2 regions of the Paenibacillus sp. EC2-1 genome follow, and region 2 is predicted to be linked to the other one. Evidence: a T-box and tRNA genes for the amino acid it is inferred to sense, from the RefSeq annotation. Region 2 holds a T-box; the other holds one or more tRNA genes.

Region 1 (3,407 bases), 1.5 Mb from region 2:
GCAATGAAAATGCAGGTCCTTTTGTTCTATATCGTCTATTAAAACGCTGTGGAACAGAATGGCTTTACATTATTTTTCAAGCAACTTCTAAGTAAAGATATAGCTTTCAAATCGCTTGCATGTATTTTCCCATATTGATACAGCTTATCTACGTCTACAACCCCCATGAACAATGAAGAAAAATCCGAGATGTTCATTTCGATGCTTGCTGCTTCTTCTACCTCCCCCATCGTCACAGCCACAGATCCTTTATCAATGTGTAGCGAAAACCTCTCATCCGATGAGAAAGAATCTGTAATCATGAACTGCAAAGTCAGAGGTTCAGCACTATAGATGGCTCCGGTTAATCCAAGTTCGATCATAAACTTAGGAATATCAATAATTTTGTACATCAATCCTACACCGGATATGTGACTTTCGTGAAATACACTTGGAAGTAGACGGTCACTTCCGTTCCGTGGATCTTCTATCCAATGTTCAATCATATCATCCTGTGTTGACCACACAATACGATGAATCTGGTCATTTTGCGTATGTAAAAAAGTACCTAACTGCTTCAGTGCCTCTGATGACTCATACACAAACTCTTGTATAACTAGATCATTAAGTAGGAAGTTGTCTGTTTTCACATTTTTAAAGTTAAAAATGATATATCCCTTCAGTCCACCGTTCTCCATGTATCCAATCGCTTTAGATCCAGCAGTACTTAATATGGAGTCTAGCTCATACGTGCTCTTGAATATCATACCGTGTGTAGTGCTTGCATGACGATCACTGCACTCTTTTATCTGATTTATATGTTTATGATCAAGCCATACTAAGCCCTGTTTAACAAATGCCTTTGGAAAACTATCTGGCTTGATGTAATATTGATTCATTTTGGTACCATACCCAAAACCCATCTTCTTATAGAAGTCTGGCCTAAACGGGTACAGAAGCACGAGAGAAATGCCTTTACTCTTACAATGTGCGATAAAATATTCAATCATCTCTTTCGCAGCTCGCTCTTTCTTGTGAAGTAGATCTACCGCCACTTGGCCTACACCGCCCACCTGAATCATACGGCCATAAAGATTCATTGAATATTCATGAAGCCGCATCCCTGCAATCAATCGATCTTCCCGATATAATCCATAATAATTTACATTGTCTATATTGTTCTGGATCTTAGTCATTCTAGATATTTGCCGTTCTCTGAACTCCGTTCCAGAGATAACTCTTGCTGGATATGCATTTATAGCAATGTCTACAAAAGAGGGAATCTCGCTTGACTCTAACTTACGAATAATTGAATACATCATAGACATCCTTTCCGCGGCTAACCCACTCAAGATCTTTACAAGATGAGCTATCTCCCTAACGATAACAAGCAGTATTCATTTGCACAAGAACTCTTTCTACAAATAGTAATCAAATCTTCTTAAAAAACAAAAAAAGATGTTGGATATAAATCCAACATCTTAGTGCAACATAGTATCGGGATGACACGATTTGAACATGCGACCCCCTGGTCCCAAACCAGGTGCTCTACCAAGCTGAGCTACATCCCGTAATATATATAGAAAGCGGACGACGGGAATCGAACCCGCGACCCTCGCCTTGGCAAGGCGATGCTCTACCGCTGAGCCACGTCCGCGAAAGCATGGTGCGCGTGAAGGGACTCGAACCCCCACGTCGTGAAACGCTAGATCCTAAGTCTAGTGCGTCTGCCAATTCCGCCACACGCGCACAAGTTAAAACAATGGTGAGCCATGAAGGACTCGAACCTTCGACACCCTGATTAAAAGTCAGGTGCTCTACCAACTGAGCTAATGGCTCTCAATCAAGATGAGGTAATTAATGGCGGAACTGACGGGATTCGAACCCGCGATCTCCTGCGTGACAGGCAGGCATGTTAGGCCTCTACACCACAGTTCCCCATTATAATTACTGGTGCCGGCGAGAGGACTTGAACCCCCAACCTACTGATTACAAGTCAGTTGCTCTACCAGTTGAGCTACACCGGCGTATTCAAATTTTAAAAATCAATGGTGGAGGCTGAGGGGTTCGAACCCCCGACCCTCTGCTTGTAAGGCAGATGCTCTCCCAGCTGAGCTAAGCCTCCATAAATAAGTTGTATAAAAGTAAATGGTGACCCGTAGGGGATACTCTCACTCCGATCGAGACTGCGAAGTATTCCTATCGATGTCAATGCTTCGACGAACCGTGGGGTTCTCATCCCCTTGAAGCAATAAAATAAATGGTGACCCGTAGGGGATTCGAACCCCTGTTACCTCCGTGAAAGGGAGGTGTCTTAACCCCTTGACCAACGGGCCATGCTATAAGTCTATCATCATATATTTATAGATTGATAGATTAAAGTCAAAAATATGTACCGCTTGGCGACGTCCTACTCTCCCGGGACCCTTCGGTCCAAGTACCATCGGCGCTGGAAGGCTTAACGGTCGTGTTCGGGATGGGTACGCGTGGAACCCTTCCGCTATCGCCACCAAACGGTTCAAGCGTTTGATCACTTGAAAACTAGATACGAAACTTGAATTTGCGATTAGTGCTTCACCGTAACTCACACCGGACCAAAGCAGATGCTTTCGATGCGAGCTTCACGCTGTGAAGCTTGTAGGATAAGCCCTCGACCGATTAGTATTGGTCAGCTCCATGCATTGCTGCACTTCCACCTCCAACCTATCTACCTCGTCGTCTTCAAGGGGTCTTACATACTGGGAAATCTCATCTTGAGGGGGCTTCACGCTTAGATGCTTTCAGCGCTTATCCCGTCCATACGTAGCTACCCAGCCATGCTCCTGGCGGAACAACTGGTGCACCAGCGGTATGTCCATCCCGGTCCTCTCGTACTAAGGACAGCTCCTCTCAAATTTCCTACGCCCACGACAGATAGGGACCGAACTGTCTCACGACGTTCTGAACCCAGCTCGCGTACCGCTTTAATGGGCGAACAGCCCAACCCTTGGGACCTACTTCAGCCCCAGGATGCGATGAGCCGACATCGAGGTGCCAAACCTCCCCGTCGATGTGGACTCTTGGGGGAGATAAGCCTGTTATCCCCAGGGTAGCTTTTATCCGTTGAGCGATGGCCCTTCCATGCGGTACCACCGGATCACTAAGCCCGACTTTCGTCCCTGCTCGACTTGTAGGTCTCGCAGTCAAGCTCCCTTATGCCTTTGCACTCTTCGAATGATTTCCAACCATTCTGAGGGAACCTTGGGGCGCCTCCGTTACTCTTTAGGAGGCGACCGCCCCAGTCAAACTGCCCACCAGACACTGTCCCCGCACCGGTTCACGGTACTAGGTTAGAACCTAGATACGATCAGGGTGGTATCCCAACGGCGCCTCCACAGAAGCTTGCGCTCCTGTTTCTTAGGCTCCCACCTATCCTGTACAGATCGTAC
Region 2 (3,407 bases):
TTGAATTCATCGGTTCCTTCGCCATCGATGATCTTAGAGCTAAGTTCACCATTCTCACCGATAAATAAACGCCAGATGCGTGACAGGAATCGATGCATACCTTCTACACCATTGGTATTCCATGGTTTAGTCGCCTCAAGAGGTCCCATGAACATTTCATATACACGGAGTGTGTCAGCACCATATTCATTTACGATATCATCTGGATTGATGACATTGCCACGCGATTTACTCATCTTCTCGTTGTTGTTACCGAGGATCATACCTTGGTTAACTAGCTTCTGGAATGGTTCTTTTGTATCTACAACTCCGATATCATACAGCACCTTATGCCAGAAACGGGCATACAACAAGTGTAGTACCGCATGTTCAACACCACCAATATACAGATCGACAGGCAACCACTGTTTCTGCTTCTCTTTGGAACAAAGCTCCTCATTGTTGTCTGGATCAATGTAACGAAGGTAGTACCAACAGCTACCAGCCCATTGTGGCATTGTATTGGTCTCGCGACGGGCCTTCATGCCCGTCTCTGGATCTATGGTTTCAACCCAGTCTGTCACGTTGGCTAGTGGTGATTCACCTGTACCTGAAGGTTTGATCTGATCTACATCAGGCAAAAGCAGCGGAAGCTGATCTTCTGGTACAGTCTTCATCGTGCCATCTTCCAAGTGAAGAATTGGAATCGGTTCACCCCAGTAACGTTGACGGCTGAACAGCCAATCACGCAGACGGTAAGTGACTTTCTTCTGTCCTTTTCCGTTCTTCTCAAGCCACTCATTCATCGCTTCAATAGCTGCTTCATTATCCAGTCCGTTTAGGAAATCAGAATTGACGTGTTCTCCGTTACCAGCATACGCCTCTTCCTCAACATTTCCTCCCTTAACAACCTCGATAATGTCCAGACCGAATTGCTTCGCAAATTCCCAGTCACGACTGTCATGACCTGGAACAGCCATAATCGCTCCAGTACCATAGCCAGCAAGTACGTAATCAGCGATCCAAATAGGAACTTGTGCTCCGTTTACCGGATTCACTGCATATGCTCCTGTAAATACGCCAGTCTTATCTTTTGCCAGATCCGTACGTTCTAGGTCGCTCTTACGCGCTGCTTGATCTTGATATGCCTTAACTGCATCTTTCTGATCCTCGGTAGTTATAAGGTCCACTAACTCGTGTTCAGGAGCCAGTACGCAGTAACTTGCACCAAATAAGGTATCTGGGCGCGTTGTAAATACCGTCAAATGCTGATCATGACCAGCGATATCGAAGCGTACTTCCGCACCTGTTGATTTTCCAATCCAATTACGCTGCATATCTTTGATGCTTTCAGTCCAGTCAAGCTCATCCAGATCCTCAAGCAGACGCTCTGCATAATCGGTTATTTTCAGAATCCACTGACGCATCGGTCTGCGGATTACGGGATGTCCACCACGCTCGGATTTGCCATCAATGACTTCTTCATTCGCAAGTACCGTTCCGAGTGCAGGGCACCAGTTAACTGGAATTTCGTCAACATAGGCCAGACCTTTGTTATACAACTGAATGAAGATCCATTGCGTCCATTTGTAATAATCAGGATCCGTTGTGCTGATCTCACGGTCCCAATCATAAGAGAATCCAAGTGATTTGATCTGACGACGGAAATTATCAATATTCTTAATCGTAAATTCCCGAGGGTGCTTTCCCGTGTCCATTGCATACTGCTCGGCAGGAAGGCCAAATGCATCCCAGCCCATTGGATGGAGCACGTTGTATCCGCGCATCCGCTTAAAACGGGAAACAATATCTGTTGCCGTGTAACCTTCTGGGTGACCTACATGCAAACCTGCACCCGACGGATACGGAAACATATCCAATGCATAAAACTTCGGTTTTGATGGATTGTCGTGCGTTTTAAATGTTTTGTGTTCATCCCAATACTGTTGCCATTTCGGCTCGATGACCTGCGGCTGATAACCGTGGCCTGTCGGTTGATTTTCACTCATACTTTCATGCTCCTCCTTCTCGGTCAAACACGGTTTATAAACCGTGCGCCTCAAAACAAAAAAACCTCATCATCCATAGCGTACGACGCTAGGGACGAGAGGTTTGATTCCCGTGGTACCACCCTAGTTAGCTAAAGACATTCTTTGTCCTTAACTCCCTTTGCACCTCTATCGCAGGTGAGACGACGATGACTCATCGGACTGGCGTTAGCTTACCCACGTAAGCTACCTGATCCGGGTTAACATCGTTACTCCAAGGCGAGTTCATTTCCTTCGTCAACCGGCTTGCACCATCCGCCGGCTCTCTGTGTGATCGAGTTAGAAACTACTAATCCTCATCATCGTATGGTATTCGATTTTAATGACGATATTATATCGAACATCCTCGCTTAAGTCAATGCTGAACACCTGCTGCTACGGTAATCTTCCGGTGTTCTACCGACCATCTCTTTGAACATCCGGCTGAAATGGGCTAAATGTTTAAACCCTGCAGCATAACAAACTTCCGTGACTGACAGATTTGGATGAAGCCACAGCAAGATTTTTGCCTGATTAATTCTTCGGCTATATACGTATTTGAAAACAGTCGTGCCTGTCACTTCTTTAAACAACGTGGACAAATACTGCTTCGTTAAATGTACCGCATCCGCAATATCCTCCAAGGTAAGATCGTTCATATAGTTACGTTCCACAAAGGTTATCACCTGCTGAACATGACGTTCCTTCTCGGAGAAAGAATCTCTATCATTTACAACATTACGACACAGATCCGAGATAAAATACATCATGTCAAGTATCCGCAGCATTCTTCGCTCCTGCGTAGCCCCCTGAGAAGTTAAACGATCTAAATCGCTCATAATATTTTCGAATTCCAACCGCTCTGATCCTTGCAACGACAGACGATAATTTCGAAGTTCCTCAAATGGACTCAATAATGCCGCGGATGCTGCAGGTTGAAGCCACCGGTTCACGAAGCCAGGATCAAAGTGAGTGATACTCCTTACATAACGCACACCAGGCTCCACATGAGGACAGTGCAAGGTCAAACCATTCATTAAGATAAGATCGCCCGGCTTTAGAAGGTAGATCTTATCTCCGATAAGATAATTACATTTTCCTTCGTGAAAATAATAGATTTCATAGAAAGCATGCGAATGAAATTCACCGCCAGCCATTGGCTCCTCGTGACGATGATGAAATTCGAATGGTTGATGAAGCTGTATTTGTTTCCCGCTCAACTCATTCATAAAGGACACCGGTTTCATAGAGTTTTCCCCTTCTGATCCTAGGTATTCCTTTATTATAACGGAACCAATTACTGAATACGAACCGCTTCATTCTGCGCAACAACACATAATTCCCCCGCTTTAAATGCATGCTCCTGTGTCATTGCTCTTTCTGTTCGTTCTATGCAGTCTA

The links. A T-box is a leader RNA that pairs with one kind of tRNA and senses whether it is charged. The one in region 2 lies ahead of leuS (leucine--tRNA ligase), so its partner is inferred to be a tRNA-Leu.
Region 1: it has a tRNA-Leu gene. The T-box ahead of leuS (leucine--tRNA ligase) is inferred to sense a tRNA for this amino acid. The anticodon was not compared.

Annotation. Positions count from the first base shown of each region.
Region 1 is NZ_CP186006.1:3,108,327-3,111,733, forward strand. Features, by position in the region: gene ACK8P5_RS14550 (GNAT family N-acetyltransferase) at 39-1,298, opposite strand; tRNA gene ACK8P5_RS14555 (tRNA-Pro) at 1,477-1,550, opposite strand; tRNA gene ACK8P5_RS14560 (tRNA-Gly) at 1,565-1,636, opposite strand; tRNA gene ACK8P5_RS14565 (tRNA-Leu) at 1,644-1,728, opposite strand; tRNA gene ACK8P5_RS14570 (tRNA-Lys) at 1,743-1,818, opposite strand; tRNA gene ACK8P5_RS14575 (tRNA-Asp) at 1,841-1,917, opposite strand; tRNA gene ACK8P5_RS14580 (tRNA-Thr) at 1,931-2,006, opposite strand; tRNA gene ACK8P5_RS14585 (tRNA-Val) at 2,029-2,104, opposite strand; tRNA gene ACK8P5_RS14590 (tRNA-Glu) at 2,241-2,315, opposite strand; rRNA gene rrf (5S ribosomal RNA) at 2,377-2,493, opposite strand; rRNA gene ACK8P5_RS14600 (23S ribosomal RNA) at 2,618-3,407, opposite strand, start outside.
Region 2 is NZ_CP186006.1:1,564,711-1,568,117, reverse strand. Features, by position in the region: gene leuS (leucine--tRNA ligase) at 1-1,988, opposite strand, end outside; T-box leader at 2,076-2,339, opposite strand; gene ACK8P5_RS07280 (AraC family transcriptional regulator) at 2,378-3,253, opposite strand; gene ACK8P5_RS07275 (Gfo/Idh/MocA family protein) at 3,304-3,407, opposite strand, start outside.